One region of the Martinezella sp. CNPSo 3795 genome, then DNA from elsewhere that is predicted to be linked to it. Evidence: predicted binding sites of a transcription regulator. Region 1 holds the regulator's gene; each other region holds the start of a gene.
The links. Region 1 encodes PhoB, which activates phosphate uptake and scavenging genes when phosphate is short. Its sites were predicted from a motif close to TGTCATNNANCTGTCAT; they were not measured.
Positions count from the first base shown of each region.

Region 2: the regulator PhoB is predicted to act here: its motif matches at 1,811-1,827, upstream of AC13QY_RS09490 (Orn/Lys/Arg family decarboxylase).
Region 3: the regulator PhoB is predicted to act here: its motif matches at 1,531-1,547, upstream of AC13QY_RS13795 (DapH/DapD/GlmU-related protein).
Region 4: the regulator PhoB is predicted to act here: its motif matches at 2,485-2,501, upstream of phnC (phosphonate ABC transporter ATP-binding protein).

Region 1 covers NZ_JBXSOQ010000005.1:119,158-122,997, reverse strand. The annotation lists gene pstB (phosphate ABC transporter ATP-binding protein PstB) at 1-704, shown strand, start outside; gene phoU (phosphate signaling complex protein PhoU) at 755-1,468, shown strand; gene phoB (phosphate regulon transcriptional regulator PhoB) at 1,500-2,183, shown strand; gene AC13QY_RS16200 (GcrA family cell cycle regulator) at 2,273-2,800, opposite strand; gene AC13QY_RS16195 (aspartate aminotransferase family protein) at 3,225-3,840, shown strand, end outside.
Region 2 covers NZ_JBXSOQ010000002.1:994,271-998,110, forward strand. The annotation lists gene AC13QY_RS09480 (adenine deaminase) at 1-305, shown strand, start outside; gene AC13QY_RS09485 (NCS2 family permease) at 353-1,705, shown strand; gene AC13QY_RS09490 (Orn/Lys/Arg family decarboxylase) at 1,872-3,840, shown strand, end outside.
Region 3 covers NZ_JBXSOQ010000004.1:89,758-93,597, forward strand. The annotation lists gene recN (DNA repair protein RecN) at 1-1,385, shown strand, start outside; gene AC13QY_RS13795 (DapH/DapD/GlmU-related protein) at 1,587-2,219, shown strand; gene AC13QY_RS13800 (CDP-diacylglycerol diphosphatase) at 2,328-2,987, opposite strand; gene ligA (NAD-dependent DNA ligase LigA) at 3,415-3,840, shown strand, end outside.
Region 4 covers NZ_JBXSOQ010000013.1:118,263-122,102, reverse strand. The annotation lists gene phnE (phosphonate ABC transporter, permease protein PhnE) at 1-420, opposite strand, end outside; gene phnD (phosphonate ABC transporter substrate-binding protein) at 487-1,398, opposite strand; gene phnC (phosphonate ABC transporter ATP-binding protein) at 1,494-2,348, opposite strand; gene AC13QY_RS27540 (pyridoxamine 5'-phosphate oxidase family protein) at 2,573-3,127, opposite strand; gene AC13QY_RS27535 (DapH/DapD/GlmU-related protein) at 3,218-3,835, opposite strand; gene phnL (phosphonate C-P lyase system protein PhnL) at 3,832-3,840, opposite strand, start outside.

The DNA.
Region 1 (3,840 bases):
CGCTCTTCGACGTCAATCTGAAGATCCGCGCCAATACGGTCACGGCTCTGATCGGCCCTTCCGGCTGTGGCAAGTCCACCTTCCTGCGCTGCCTCAACCGCATGAACGATACGATCGAGACCTGCCGCGTCACCGGCAAGATCACGCTCGACGATCAGGATGTCTACGACGACAGCATCGACGTCGTGGAATTGCGCGCCCGCGTCGGCATGGTCTTCCAGAAGCCCAACCCGTTTCCGAAGTCGATCTACGAGAATGTCGCCTACGGCCCGCGCATCCATGGCCTGCATCGCTCGAAGGCCGATCTCGAGCATATCGTCGAAACCAGTCTGCAGAAGGCCGGTCTCTGGGGTGAGGTGAAGGATCGGCTCCATGACGCCGGCACGAGCCTGTCGGGCGGCCAGCAGCAGCGCCTCTGCATCGCGCGCGCCGTTGCGGTCAGCCCGGAGGTGATCCTGATGGACGAGCCGTGCTCTGCGCTCGATCCGATCGCAACCGCCAAGGTCGAGGATCTCATCCACGAGCTTCGGGAGAATTTCACCATCGTCATCGTGACGCATTCCATGCAGCAGGCCGCTCGTGTCTCGCAGCGTACCGCAATGTTCCATCTCGGCCACCTGGTCGAGGAGAACGACACCGATAAGATGTTCACCAATCCCGACGATTTCCGCACGCAGGATTACATCATGGGCCGTTTTGGTTGATGATGGCAGGCGCGCGGCTCCTTTCACACAGTTCACTTGAGGATAGAAAAATGGTCTCCACTCACATTCTCTCTGCCTATGACGAAGACCTGAAGTTTCTGACGCGCCGCATTGCCGAAATGGGCGGCCTGGCCGAGCAGATGGTTAGCGACAGCGTACGCGCTCTCGTCAACAGCGACGCGGCCCTGGCCCAGAAGGTCATCTCCGACGACGTCGTTCTCGACCATGCCGAGCGCGAAGTTGGTGACAAGGCGATCGTCACCATCGCTCGTCGTCAGCCGATGGCAGCGGACCTGCGCGAAATCATGGGCTCGATCCGCATCGCCTCCGATCTGGAGCGCGTCGGTGATCTCGGCAAGAATACCGCAAAGCGCGTCATCGCCGTTCAGGGCACGGGCGTGCCGCGTCGTCTCGCTCGTGGCATCGAACACCTCTCCGAACTGGCACTGAGCCAGCTCAAGGAAGTTCTTGATGTCTACGCCACCCGCTCGCCGGACAAAGCCGTGTCGATCCGCGAACGCGACGAGGAAATCGACGCCATGTACACCTCGCTCTTCCGCGAGATGCTGACCTACATGATGGAAGATCCGCGCAACATCACCACCTGCACGCATCTTCTCTTCTGCGCCAAGAACATCGAGCGCATCGGCGACCATGCCACCAACATCGCCGAGACGATCTATTACATGGCGACCGGTGCTCAGCCGGAAGGCGAGCGCCCGAAGGACGATACCGCCAACACCGTCGGCGCAGTGACGGAATAATCTGGAAGCGAAGAAAGGAGACCATAGGCGCATGGTTCCGAGAGTTGCTGTTGTAGAAGACGAGGAAGCGCTTAGCGTTCTGCTGCGCTACAATCTTGAGGCCGAAGGCTTCGAGGTCGACACGATCCTCAGAGGTGATGAGGCCGAGCTGCGTCTCCAGGAGCGCATCCCCGATCTCCTGATCCTCGACTGGATGCTCCCCGGCGTGTCCGGCATCGAGCTCTGCCGCCGGCTGCGTATGCGGCCGGAGACGGAGCGCTTGCCGATCATCATGCTGACGGCTCGCGGCGAGGAAAGCGAGCGCGTGCGCGGACTTTCGACCGGCGCGGACGATTACGTCGTCAAGCCGTTCTCGACGCCGGAGCTGATGGCCCGCGTCAAGGCGATGCTGCGGCGCGCCCGCCCGGAGGTTCTCTCCACGGTGCTGCGTTGCGGCGATATCGAGCTGGACCGCGAAACCCATCGCGTCCACCGCAAGAGCCGCGAAGTCCGGCTGGGGCCGACAGAATTCCGCCTGCTGGAGTTCCTGATGTCCTCGCCAGGCCGCGTCTTCTCGCGTTCGCAGCTGCTCGATGGCGTATGGGGGCACGATATCTACGTCGATGAACGCACGGTCGACGTCCATGTCGGCCGTCTGCGCAAGGCGCTCAATTTCTCCAATATGCAGGATGTCATCCGCACCGTTCGCGGCGCGGGCTATTCCATGGAAGCCTGAGCGGCTCGCCGCTCGGGTGTTACTAAATAGCGGCGGAAATAGAAAAACGGGCCTCGAGGGGCCCGTTTCTCTTTGTCTTGCGGTAACTTTCAGCCGTTGTTGCGACGGCGGTCATGCACCGGCTGGTAGGCCATGCGCTGATGATAGGTGCAGTAGGGGGACGAATCCGGGCTGTCATTGCCGCAGAAGTGGAAGTCGTCCTTCAGCGGGTCCCCGACCGGCCATTTGCAGGTGCGTTCCGTCAGCTCCGTCAGGCCGAGGCGGCGGGAGATCGGAACGACGACGTTCGATGCCGGGCGATACTGAATTTCATTGACGGAATCTATCTCGATCTCTTCCTTCAGCATGGTTGCACCCTGCTGGCGGGCGACCACGGTGCGGGTAGCGACGCGCGAGCCGTAGGTCGTTGCGCGGGGAGCCGCGGCACTGCGCTTTGGCGTGCGCGTCGCGGTTGCCGTGCCGCCCGCCTTCGCTCGGCCAGGAAGGTTCAGGCGGTGCACCTTGCCGATAACGGCATTACGGCTCACGCCACCGAGCTGCGCAGCGATCTGGCTGGCGCTCAACCCTTCGGACCATAGCTTTTTCAGCTTCTCGACGCGTTCGTCTGTCCAATTCATGCCCTGTCTCCGCTGTCGCGTTTCCGATGGCAGAATCCCTCACCATTGCCTCGCATGGGAACGAGGCGCGAAACGCTCTAAAATTGTGGTGACTAGTTCCGCCGCATGCAGTCTAGCAATTGCTTTTTAACCTAGTGTGAGGCTGACTCCGTGACAAGAGTCGCGAGAATCTTGAGGAATCGATTTCGAGGTTTTCCCCAACTTGCTGCCTAGGCGTGGCATTTCTGCAATAGGCGCCGCCGAACCTATCTCTTTTGCCCGCAAGCGCTATCTCGCACCTGCTAAAACGCCAGTTTTGTTGACATCGCGATGCAAAACATCAATAGTGCCCGGGCCGCCGCAAGGCGGCATTTTTGATTTTTTCGGACCCGTTTCATCAAATCGAAGCGATCGGTCCTTAAAGTTGTGATCAGGAGATATGGCCATGGCCGAGACCACGCCGCTTTATGACACCTATATGCGCGCTCCGTTACGGTTCGAGCGAGGCGAGGGCGTCTGGCTGGTCACCGAAAATGGCGAGCGCTACCTCGATTTCGCAGCCGGCGTCGCGGTCAACTCGCTCGGTCACGCCCATCCTCATCTCGTCGCCGAATTGAAGGCCCAGGCCGACAAGGTCTGGCACCTGTCGAACCTCTACGAGGTGCCCGGTCAGGAGAAGCTGTCGAAGCGGCTGACGGAAGCGACCTTCGCCGACAAGGTATTCTTCACCAATTCGGGCGCCGAGGCACTGGAATGCGCCATCAAGACGGCGCGGCGCTATCAATTCGCCAAGGGGCATCCCGAAAAGTTCCACATCATCACCTTCGAGGGCGCCTTCCACGGCCGCACCATCGCGACCATCGCCGCAGGCGGCCAGGAGAAGTATATCGAGGGCTTCGGACCCAAGGCACCGGGTTTCGATCAGGTACAATTCGGCGATCTCGATGCCGTGCGCGCCGCCATCACGGATGCGACGGCCGGAATCCTGATCGAGCCGGTTCAGGGCGAGGGCGGCATCCGTCCGGCCACCAACGAATTCCTGCGCGGGCTGCGTGAGATCT
Region 2 (3,840 bases), on a different contig from region 1:
CCAATGCCGTCATCGAAGCGGGCGGCGGCATGGCAACGGCGGCCGGCGGCAAGGTCACAGCCCTGCTCGCCCTGCCCGTCTGCGGCTTGCTGTCGGATGCACCCGCAAAGGACGTGGCCGTCGACTTCGCCAGGCTGCGTGCCGCAGCCGATGCAATCGCCGACTGGATGCCACCCATTCGCACCTTCAAGGCGGTCGTCGGAGCAAGCCTTGCCTGTAACCCCGGCCCGCACGTCACCGATCTCGGGCTGACCGACGGAACCACCCAGGACATCAGACCGCTTCTGGCTTCAAGCCAAAATTGAGGTCACCAGCCAAACGGCGGCATCTGCCGACTTAGGAGATATAGACAATGACCTCAACTACGAATGTCGGGCAGCCGGGTGATACGTCAGAGCCGCGGTGGAAAACCTTTTTTCGCATGGGCGAGCGTAAGACCAATGCGAAGACGGAAATCATTGCCGGGATGACGTCCTTCCTGGCAGCGGCCTATCTCCTCGTCGTGATCCCTTCCCTGCTTTCCGCCGGTGGCATCGACCGCGCCGCCGCAACGACGGCAACCATCCTCGTCATCATCGGCGCGACCCTGTTCATGGCGCTTTATGCCAATATGCCCTTCGTGGTGGGGCCGGGCATTGGCGGCTCGGTTCTGGTGGGGCCGACGATGGCAGCCGTGGAGCATATTCCCTGGCAGACTGGCCTTGCCATCTCCTTCTGGTCGAGTGTCGTCTTCGTTCTGCTGACCGTCCTCGGTGTACGCCAGGTCATTGCCCGCATGGTTCCGGCCCAGATCAAGCTCGGACTGGGTGCGGCGATCGGATTGTTCATCGCGCTTCTCGGCTTCAAGAATGCAGGTCTCGTCGATGTCAACGCCAAGAGCCACGCGCTCATGCTCGGTTCGTTCAACTCGGGACAGGCGATCATTGCCGTCTTCGGCATCTTCCTCGCCGTCTTCCTGCGCGGGCGCAAAGTGCCGGGGCCGATCCTCTGGGCGATCCTGGGCAGCACGCTGCTCGGCATTCCGCTCGGCGTGACAAAGGTGCCCACCGCATTCTTCGGAGCGCCGCACGGCATCTCTGAGATCGGACTTCAGCTCGATTTCCTTGGTGCGCTGAAGATCGAATATTTCCCCTATCTCTTCGCCTTCTTCGCATCCGAATTCTTCTCGACCCTGGGCACGACGCTCGCCGTTGGCGCCAAGGCCGGCCTGGTCGATGAGGAAGGCAACATGGCGGACCTGGGCAAGCCGTTCCTCGTCGATTCGATTGCCGCCACGATCAGTCCGCTGCTCGGCATTCCCTCCGCCACGGCGCTGGTCGAGAGCGCGACAGGCGCGGAAGCCGGCGGACGTACCGGTTTTGCTTCACTTGCAACCGCAGCCCTTTTCGCGCTCACTTTGCTTTTTACGCCGATCGCGCTGATGATCCCGGCAGCCGCCACGGCACCCGCCCTGATCCTCGTCGGCATGTCGATGTTCAGCGCGCTGAAGCGTGTCGACCTGGAGAATTTCTCCGACGGTCTCTCTGCCCTGATGATGGTCCTTCTGACCCTGGTCTCCAACAGCTTTGGAACCGGCATCGCCGGAGGACTGCTGTTCTACGTCATCGTCAAGGTCTTATCGGGAGAAGCAAGGCAGGTGTCTATCGGCATGTATCTTCTCGCCATCCCGCTTGCCTATTATTTCTGGACCGTGGCCGCTCACTGAGCGGCCACAAATCCATAAGTTGTGCACCCGCGATCCGGCATGAAACGGCGGGCTGGCGACGTGACCGGCGGTGGCCATCAATACGGTTTGGGACGTCCTCTATTCTGTCACATCCATGTCATGAAATGCGCCGACACCTCATCCCAGATCAAGAGCGGGTATCGACATGGATTATTTCAGACGTTTCAACTTTCTGTTCGCAACGCCAACCTTCGACAATGAGGACCTGGAAGGCGCCCGCTATAATCAGATCGTCGAGGAGATCGAACGCTCAGGTTTCGAGGTGGTGCGCGCGCGCAATCTCGAAGATGCCGAGATCGCCGTGCAGACCGACGCGGCCATCGGCTGCATGCTGGTGGACTGGGGCAAGAAGGGCCTCGAAGGCAAGACGGCCGCCCTCATCAACCTCATGCGCCGGCGCGGCCTGGAATTCCCGATCATCCTCCTGATCCGCCGCAAGCGCTTCGAGGATGTGCCGGTCGAAGTCCTCGATTTCATCGACGGCTACGTCTTCCTCTCCGAGGAAACGCCCGCCTTCATCGCGAAAAGCCTCATCAGCCGGCTGAAGCAATATGCCGAGACGCTGAAGACGCCGTTCTTCGGCGCGCTGGTCGATTATGCCGAAGAGGGCAATCATCTCTGGACCTGCCCCGGGCACAATGGCGGCATCTTCTACAGCCGCAGCCCCATCGGCCGGGTCTTCATGGAGCATCTCGGCGAAGCGGTGTTCCGCGACGACCTCGACAACTCCGTGCTCGATCTCGGCGACCTTCTGACCCACGAGGGACCGGCTCTCGCCGCGCAGAAGGAGGCGGCCAAGATCTTCGGCGCCGAAAAGACCTATTTCGTGCTGAACGGCACCTCCACGTCCAACAAAGTCGCGCTCTCGGCCCTCGTCACCGACGGCGATCTCGTGCTGTTCGATCGCAACAACCACAAGGCCGCCCATCACGGCGCGCTAATGATCTCGGGCGGCATTCCGATCTACCTGCCGACCAGACGCAATCTCTATGGCCTGATCGGTCCGATGGATTTCGCCACCATGGACGAGGACGCGCTGCGCGAGCGCATTCGCACCCATCCGCTGGTAAAAGATCCGGAAGCCTACAAGAAGCCGCGTCCGTTCCGCGTCGCGGTCGTGGAGCAATGCACCTATGACGGCACCATCCACAATGCCGAGATGATCCTAAAGCGCATCGGACATCTGTGCGACTACATCCTTTTCGACGAGGCATGGGCGGGCTTCATGAAGTTTCACCCGCTTTATGCCGGGCGCTTTGCCATGGGCCTTTCGGACCTCGGCCCCGATGCACCCGGGATCATCGCCACGCAGTCGACCCACAAGCAACTCGCAAGCTTTTCGCAGGCCTCGCAGATCCACATGAAGGATAGGCACATCACGGGCCAGAAACGCCGCGTGGAACACCGTCGCTTCAACGAAAGCTTCATGCAGCACGCCTCGACCTCGCCCTTCTATCCGTTGTTTGCCTCGCTCGACGTCGGCGCGCAGATGATGAAGGGCCGTTCGGGCGAAGTGCTTTGGGACGACACGATCCGCCTCGGCATCGAACTGCGCAAGAAAATCCGCGCCGTACGGCGCGAATTCGAGGAGAAGGAACATCGTCCCGAACGCCGCTGGTTCTTCGAGCCCTTCGTGCCGGATCGGGTCGCGATTCCTGATGTGGCAAGCCCCGGTGCTGTGCACGATGTGCCTTGGGAGAGCGTCGCGACCGATCAGCTCGCCACCAATCCCGCCTTCTGGCACCTGACACCCGATGCGGCATGGCACGGCTTTTCCAGCATGGAGCCGGGTTTCGCCATGACGGATCCGAACAAGCTCACCCTGCTTACCCCCGGCTTTGATCGAGCGACTGGAAAATATACGGAACACGGCATTCCAGCGCCTGTCGTTGCGCAATATCTGCGCGAAAACCGTATCGTCGCGGAAAAGAACGACCTCAATTCGCTGCTCTTCCTGCTCACACCCGGTGTCGAAGCCAGCAAGGCCGGCACCCTGATCAGCGGCCTTGTCGCCTTTAAAAAGCTTCATGACGACAACGCGCTGCTGGAAGAGGCCATTCCGGAATTCTACCGCCGCCGTCCCGGCCGTTATGCGGGCGTGCGCCTGCGCGATC
Region 3 (3,840 bases), on a different contig from region 1:
AGTCCGCCGATGGCCGCACCAAGGCCTTTGTCAACGACCAGGCGCTCAGCGTGCAGCTCATGCGCCAGATCGGCCAGCTTCTCGTCGAAATTCACGGTCAGCATGATGACCGAGCGCTCATCGATACCGACGCGCACCGCACCTTGCTGGATGCCTTTGCCGGCCTCGCCGAAGAGACGCAGGAGGTCGGCAGGCTGCACAAAATCTGGCGCGATACCGAGCGCACCTTGAAGAAGCATCGCGAGCAGGTCGAGAAGGCAGCGCGTGAAGCGGACTATCTTCGCGCCTCCGTCGAGGAGCTGGAGAAGCTCTCGCCGCAGGATGGCGAGGAGGATGAGCTGGCTGAGAAGCGCTCGCGGATGATGAAAGCCGAGCGCATCGCCGGCGATATCGCCGAGGCTTCCGAATTCCTCAATGGCAACGCATCGCCCGTGCCGCATATCGCATCGCTGGTGCGCCGATTGGAGCGCAAGAGCCACGAAGCGCCGGGCTTGCTTGAAGATACCGTGGCGCTGCTGGATGCCGCTCTCGATCAGCTGTCCAACGCGCAAATGGAAGTGGAGGCAGCACTCCGCAAAACGGAATATGATCCGCGCGAACTTGAGCGTGTCGAAGAGCGCCTCTTCGCGTTGCGGGGTGCCTCGCGCAAATATTCCGTGCCGGTAACGGAACTGCCAGCCCTGGCCGCACGCATGATTTCGGATCTAGCCGATCTCGACGCCGGCGAAGAGCGACTGGCGCGCCTTGCTGCCGAGCTTTCCGCCGCCAAGGCGGATTATGATGTCGCCGCACGCAATCTGTCGGAGAAACGTCACCATGCCGGCGAGGCTCTGGCCGCAGCCGTCACGGCCGAACTGCCGGCCTTGAAGCTCGAGCGTGCGCGTTTCATGGTGGAGATATCAAGCGATCCAGAAGCTGGGACAGCCGAGGGTATCGACGTTGTCGAATTTCATGTGCAGACCAACCCTGGCACGCGGCCGGGACCGATCACCAAGGTCGCCTCTGGCGGCGAGCTGTCGCGCTTCCTTCTGGCATTGAAGGTTGCGCTTGCCGATCGCGGCTCTGCGCCGACCCTCGTGTTCGACGAAATCGACACTGGTGTCGGCGGCGCGGTCGCGGATGCGATCGGCCAGCGGCTGAAGCGCCTGTCCGATCGCGTGCAGGTGCTGTCGGTCACCCATGCACCGCAGGTCGCTGCCCGCGCTGCAACCCATCTCCTGATCTCCAAGGGACCCGTCGCGGACGGCTCGGAAAAAATTTCCACACGCGTCGCCACCATGGAGCCGAAGGATCGCACCGAGGAAATCGCCCGCATGCTCGCGGGTGCTTCGGTAACCGAAGAGGCGAGGGCGGCTGCCAAGCGCTTGCTGGCCGGTAACGGGTGATCTCTCCTGTGATGTTGTCGGAGCAGATGCCGGTGGCGACTTGCCCGAAGCGGGCATAGCAGCAAGCTCAGCGACTATAGCGCTGAAACGCGCCTGAACCCGTCATCTGCCGTCGGCATCTTGCTTCGGTTTTTCGACGGTCTTGCGTCATATATCCTTCATCGTCCCCGGCTAGGCAGGCCCGGAATCCGGAGACCGTCAATGCACTCAACCACACAACCCAATCGCCCAAAAATCGCAGAAACCGTCATCCACCCGACGGCGAACATAAGGGATTCGAGCATCGGCAGATGCTGTGAGATTTTGGCGGACACATCTCTGCACACTGCCGAACTCGGAGATTTCTCTTACTTGGGGCCGCGCTGCATTGTCGGTGACGCAACGATTGGAAAGTTCTGCGCCATTGCGGCAGAGGTCAGAATTGGCGCTCCCAATCATCCGATGGACCGACCATCCATGCATCGTTTCACCTATTGTCCGGAATATTACGCGGCGAGCGCCGTGCGGGACCACGCCTTTTTCGATCGGCGAAAGGAAGACCGCGCCGTCATCGGCAACGATGTCTGGATTGGTCATGGCGTGATTGTTTTGCCGGGCGTACAGGTTGGAGACGGCGCCGTGCTTGCAGCAGGCGCGGTCGTCAGCAAAGATGTTCAACCATATACTGTCGTCGGTGGTATTCCCGCCAAGTTCATTCGAGAGCGCTTCACTCGAACCATCGCAGAAAGACTGACGTCCATCGCCTGGTGGGATTGGCCTTTCGAAACCATCATGGAGCGGCTTGCCGATTTTCAATCAAGCGACATCGAAGCCTTTTGCGAGCGCTGGTCCTGATCCGCTTTTGACGACTTGGGCGGCCAGCCTTGGCCGTGTCATCTTACGAAATCGGACGGTAGGTTGTGAATGAGTTCCGCCGACGTACGAACTTCTGAGCGACATGCATCAGAGCCGGCATTTGGGATCGATCATGTCCTCCGCGGAGCCGCGGGATTTGTGGGCCTCGTTTATTCTTGCCAGAATATAGAAGCCATGCTGCCCGTTGGGCAATGCAGCGCCAAAGACGCCGACGACCACATTTTCCATATTTGAACGGGCGCCATCGACGCCATCTGCGACGAGCTGCAGCGGGTTCAAATTCGAAAGGTCATCGGCCGTATGGAAAGTTGCCCACCAACCAGCTCGGGTCTTCAAGTCCGTAAACCGGCCGCTTTCAATTTCCGTCGCATGGGCTTTCAAGAGCGCGCGAAAGCGAGGCGTCTCGCACCCCATGTGGATATGAAGCCGATCTTGTGTGCGCCAGCTGGCGGCGTTTATCGCCAGAGCAAAATTCTGTCTCGAAGCCTTCGTTGAGCGCGGATCGATTGCCGATAGCTCTTTCCACGCTTCCTCAAAATAGTTCGGCGCACCCGCGGTCAGAAGGCGTGGGTCTTCGATGCCGGGTACATCGGCGAGCGGTGCAAGGATGGTGCGCTCCTTGTCAGCAGGCTCACGAAGAACAACGTATGAAGACAAAGGGTCCTGCGACTGGACGATCTTGAGGCACGGATATGGCGACCCTGTCAGGGTGGAGTTGATTTCACAGGCTCTGACGACCAGCCCCAAAGCGGAGCGGCTGACGAATGAGCTCATGATCAAGACTGCAACGACGAGGAAAATAGAGAGAACGGTAAGACGGTGCTTCATGCGTGATTTCGAATTTCTGCCAATGATCCAATCACTTCCAGAGATGTGGTTCTCATAATATAGCCTACCTTAAATCCTCTGCGATAGACGCGGAAGAGCCGCTGCCCCAGGAATTGGATAGGGAATTCCATCGGGGCTAACTGGACGCTGATACTTCCCGCATCTGTAACACCAAGGACGACAGATCACGGCGTAAAGTTGTCGTGAGCAGCGCCGCCACCTTTATCGGTCCGGCAATTGAATTGCAGATTTTTCCCTTTGTTTTTACGTGCCCCGAGCTGAAAACCGCTTCGCACTTTTCGCGGAAGTGCTCTAAAACATCTTCGAAATCGGGGAGTGTAGATTCATGAGCACCGAACAGAAGCCCGTCGAGGATTTGACCGAGGAGGAAGCGGCCGCGGCGCTTGCCTATTTGGCTGCGGAGATCGCGCGCAACGACGCGCTTTATCATGGCAAGGATGCGCCGGAGATTTCGGATGCCGAGTATGATGCGCTGAAGCGGCGCAACGACGCGATCGAGGCGCGGTTTCCCGCATTGATTCGCGCCGACAGCCCGTCGCGACGGGTCGGCGCCCCGCCATCTGAGACGTTTGCTCCTGTTGTCCATGCAAGGCCGATGCTCTCGCTCGACAACACGTTCTCACAGGAGGATGTCGAGGATTTCGTCGCCAGCGTCTATCGTTTCCTCGGTCGCTTGCCGGATAATTCGATCGCCTTTACTGCCGAGCCGAAGATCGACGGCCTTTCAATGTCGATCCGTTACGAGAATGGC
Region 4 (3,840 bases), on a different contig from region 1:
GCCGATGATGGTCGACACCAGCGCCACGTTGATGGTGATGATCATCAGCTCGAAATATTCGGGAATGTAGAAATCGCCCCAGACATAGACGCGGCCGAGCGGGAAATTGAATTCCTCACCGCCGGCGCCGTTCGCCCCATTCGGGCTCGGCAGGTCGAAAAGGGCGCGATAGACGTCGTGCCAGTCCTTGGGGATGAGCCAGCTCAGGAAGTCGAAGAGATGCGGCAGTCGCTCGAAGAAGTGGCCGGCATTGCTTTCGTCGGCGAAGCGGACCGAACTGACGAAGGCGACGAGCAGGATCACGAGGCCGATGCCGGTGTAGAGGCGGCGCTTGGCCACCATCTTGCTCCAGGCGTCGCCGATCTCCTTGGCGCTCTGTGGCGCGCTTTGCATGTTCGGGTGCGTATCGGCGATCGTCATCAAATCCAGCCTTTGTGAATAGCAAAAGGGCGGCCGTTGCCGGCCGCCCAATTATCGGAATGCGGATCAGCCGCCGATGGCAGCCTTACGAACGTCGATAACGGCGTTGTAGAAGTCCGGGGTAACCTTGACATAACCCTTGAAATCGCCGCCTTCGACGGCGTTGAAGCACTTGGCGTCAGCCGTCGGGAGCTTCATGAAGAAGTCCGTCAGCTTGGCCTGCCATTCGGTGCCGAGAGCGTTGCGAACGACGAGCGGGCCGTTCGGGATCAGCGGCGAACGCCAGACTTCGACGAGCTTGTTGGGGTCGACGGCGCCCTTGTCGACTTCCTTGCGGAAGGTGCCGGAGGTGAAGCCGTCCTTGAAATCGCCAACGCCCGAGGAGTCATCGACAGCAACGTCGACCTTGCCGTCATAGGCGGCGAGCAGGTTGTTCTCATGGCCGCCGTTGAACTGGGTCGAAGCGAAGAACTTGTCGTTCGGAACGCCGGTGGTCTTCGGAATCTGCGTCAGCGGAACGAGGTAGCCCGAGGTGGAGTCCGGATCGGCGTAGCCGAGCTTCTTGCCCTTGGCGTCCATGATGGTCTTGATGCCGGAGGACTTGAGAGCCAGGCCGATCGAGTAGTAGCCGGTCGAGCCGTCGGTCTGCTGCGTGGTCAGGATCGGGGTAACGGCCTTCGGGTCCTTGATGGCGACGGCTGCATAGCCGGACGCGCCGAGTTCTGCGAAGTCGAGCGTGCCGCCGAGCAGGCCCTGGATAACGCCGTCATAGTCGGCGGCCGGGAACAGCGAAACCTTCTCGAAGCCGAATTCCTTCTTCAGGTGGTCGGAAAGGCAGGCGTAGTTGCGCAGACGGTCGGCTTCGTTTTCGCCGCCGAGAATGCCAACGCGGAATTCCTTGAGATCTGCAGCGTTAGCCGCAGCGCCGGCTGCGAGCGCAACAAGCGCCGTAGCGGCAAAGAGTGCTTTCTTCAACATGGGTTCGTCTCCTGATTAACCGGTGTCCCCGGATGTCTTCGGTCTGATAGAAGAAATGCGCCCTTGACGCGGGCCTTCGATCCCGGCCGTCCCTCTCAGAGACCGGCCAGTGCCAGCGGTTGCGGGCCGGCAGATTCAGTCGTCGCGGCTTGTGCGGCCGGATCGGCGATGTTGATGGAGGTCGACGTCATGGTCTCGTCGATGCCGGCGCCGTCCTTGTCGGTGCCGTAGATTTCCTTGACGGCGGCCGCCGTCAGATCGGTAGGCTTGCCGTCGAAGACGACCTTGCCGGCCGCCATGCCGACGATGCGTTCGCAATAGTTGCGTGCCGTATCCAGCGTGTGCAGGTTTGTGATGACGGTGATGCCTTCGCGCTCGTTGATATCTCGCAGCGCGTCCATGACGATCTTGGCGTTGAGCGGGTCGAGTGAGGCGATCGGCTCGTCGGCCAGCATCATCTTCGGCTGCTGCATCAGGGCACGAGCGATGGCAACACGTTGCTGCTGGCCGCCGGAAAGCGTGCCCGCCATCTGCAGTGCCGTCTGCTCGATGCCGAGGCGCTCCAGCGCCGCAATCGCCTCGATGCGCTCCTCGCGGGTGAAGACCGAAAGGAGACTCAGCATCGTCGAACGATGGTTGAGGCGGCCGAGCATGACGTTGGTGAGCACGTCGAGGCGCGGCACCAGATTGAACTGCTGGAAGATCATGGCGCAATCGCGCTGCCAGCTGCGCAGTGCACGACCGGTCAGCTTGGAGACTTCGGTGCCGGCGAAATGGATGGAACCGGAGCTCGGATCGGCCAGGCGGTTGATCATGCGCAGCAAGGTGGACTTGCCGGCGCCCGAACGGCCGATGACGCCGACCATCTGTCCCTGCGGTATGTCCAAAGTCACGGAATCGACGGCGAGCTTGTTACCAAACCGGCGTGAGACATTCCTGAGTTCGAACATAGTGCTTCCCTTTCGCGGCTCCCGGGCTGCAGAAATTTCAGCGGTACCGGTGCTAAGAACGGGCGCGTGCCCCTGTCTCGAAAGGAGTTTCGAGGGGGCTGGCGCCAACCACAAGGCAACCGATTAGTCCCGCTTCATGAAGCTCCAATGTCAGTTTTGTGTAACTGCTGTTACAATTCCCGGCGATTTTGCAAGATTAGCCGGCTGAGAGCTTTCCTTTAAGTTTAGCCGTCAAACATGCCGGTCGGCAGACCGTCTATGCTGAAGCTGTTCTTCTCGCGCCGGTATTCCTCGATGCCGTCGGGACCCTTGGCTTTCGCCCATTGGTCCAGGCTCGGCCGTTCGCCTTCATAGCTGAAGAGCGGTACGCCGAAACCACAGGACGTTTGTACGAGATCGAAGTCCAGCCATACGATCTGCCGTGCGCCGAGCGGTTCTTCGCCCTCATAGTGATCGTGCAGCAATTCGCGATATTCGGGTGTCGATCGATGGATGATCCGGCCGCGGCCATAGAGGCGCAAGATCATCGGCGGCCCTTCGACGGCGCAGAACATGATCGTCAGCCGTCCGTCGGCCTTCATATGCGCAGCGGTCTCGTTGCCACTGCCGGTGCGGTCGAGATAGATGGCGGTGTTCGGAGAGATGATGCGCAGGCACTGTGTCTCGCGGGGCGAAACATTGACACGGGAATCCGATGTTGCGGATGCCGTGAAGAAGATGTGTTGCCGCGCGATGAAATCGCGCAGCCGACCGTCGATGCTGGAAAACTGCTTTGCCATGAAAACTCCTCTCGATCCCGCATTGAAAGGACCGGCTAAGCTGGATCGCTTGTCAGCGCCTTGCAAGTCCGATGAGGGTGGAAACCGTTCTCAGGCTTCGTAGCGATCCAGAAATTCCTCCGCCGAAAGGGCGCGGAAATCCGCAAGCGCTGTGCGCAGGCGATCGTGATCCCAATCCCACCATGAAAGCTTGTCCATGCGCGCGCCGACCTCGGACGTGAAACGCTCGCGGATCAGCTTGGCCGGCACACCGCCGACGATGGTGTAGGGAGCAACGTCCTTGGAAACGACGGCGCCGGCTCCGATGACGGCACCATTGCCGACTGTCACGCCGGGCAGCACGGTCGCACCATGCCCGATCCAGACGTCATGGCCGATCACAACCCGGTTGTCGCGCCGCCAGGTGAAGAAATCCGTCTCCATATCGGCATCCGGCCAGTAGTCGGCGGCGCGATAGGTGAAGTGGTGCAGGGTCGCGCGCCATGTCGGATGGTTGGTGGCATTGATGCGCACGGCGGCGGCAATGTTCACGAACTTGCCGATCGTCGCACACCAGACCGCACCATCCTGCATGATGTAGGAATAGTCGCCCATCTCGACTTCATCGATGCGGCAGCGGTCGGAGACTTCGGTATAGCGGCCGAGCGTCGAATTGTTGACGCTGGCCGAGGGGCTGATGAAGGGTGGTTCGCCCAATTTGCGGCTCATGCGGC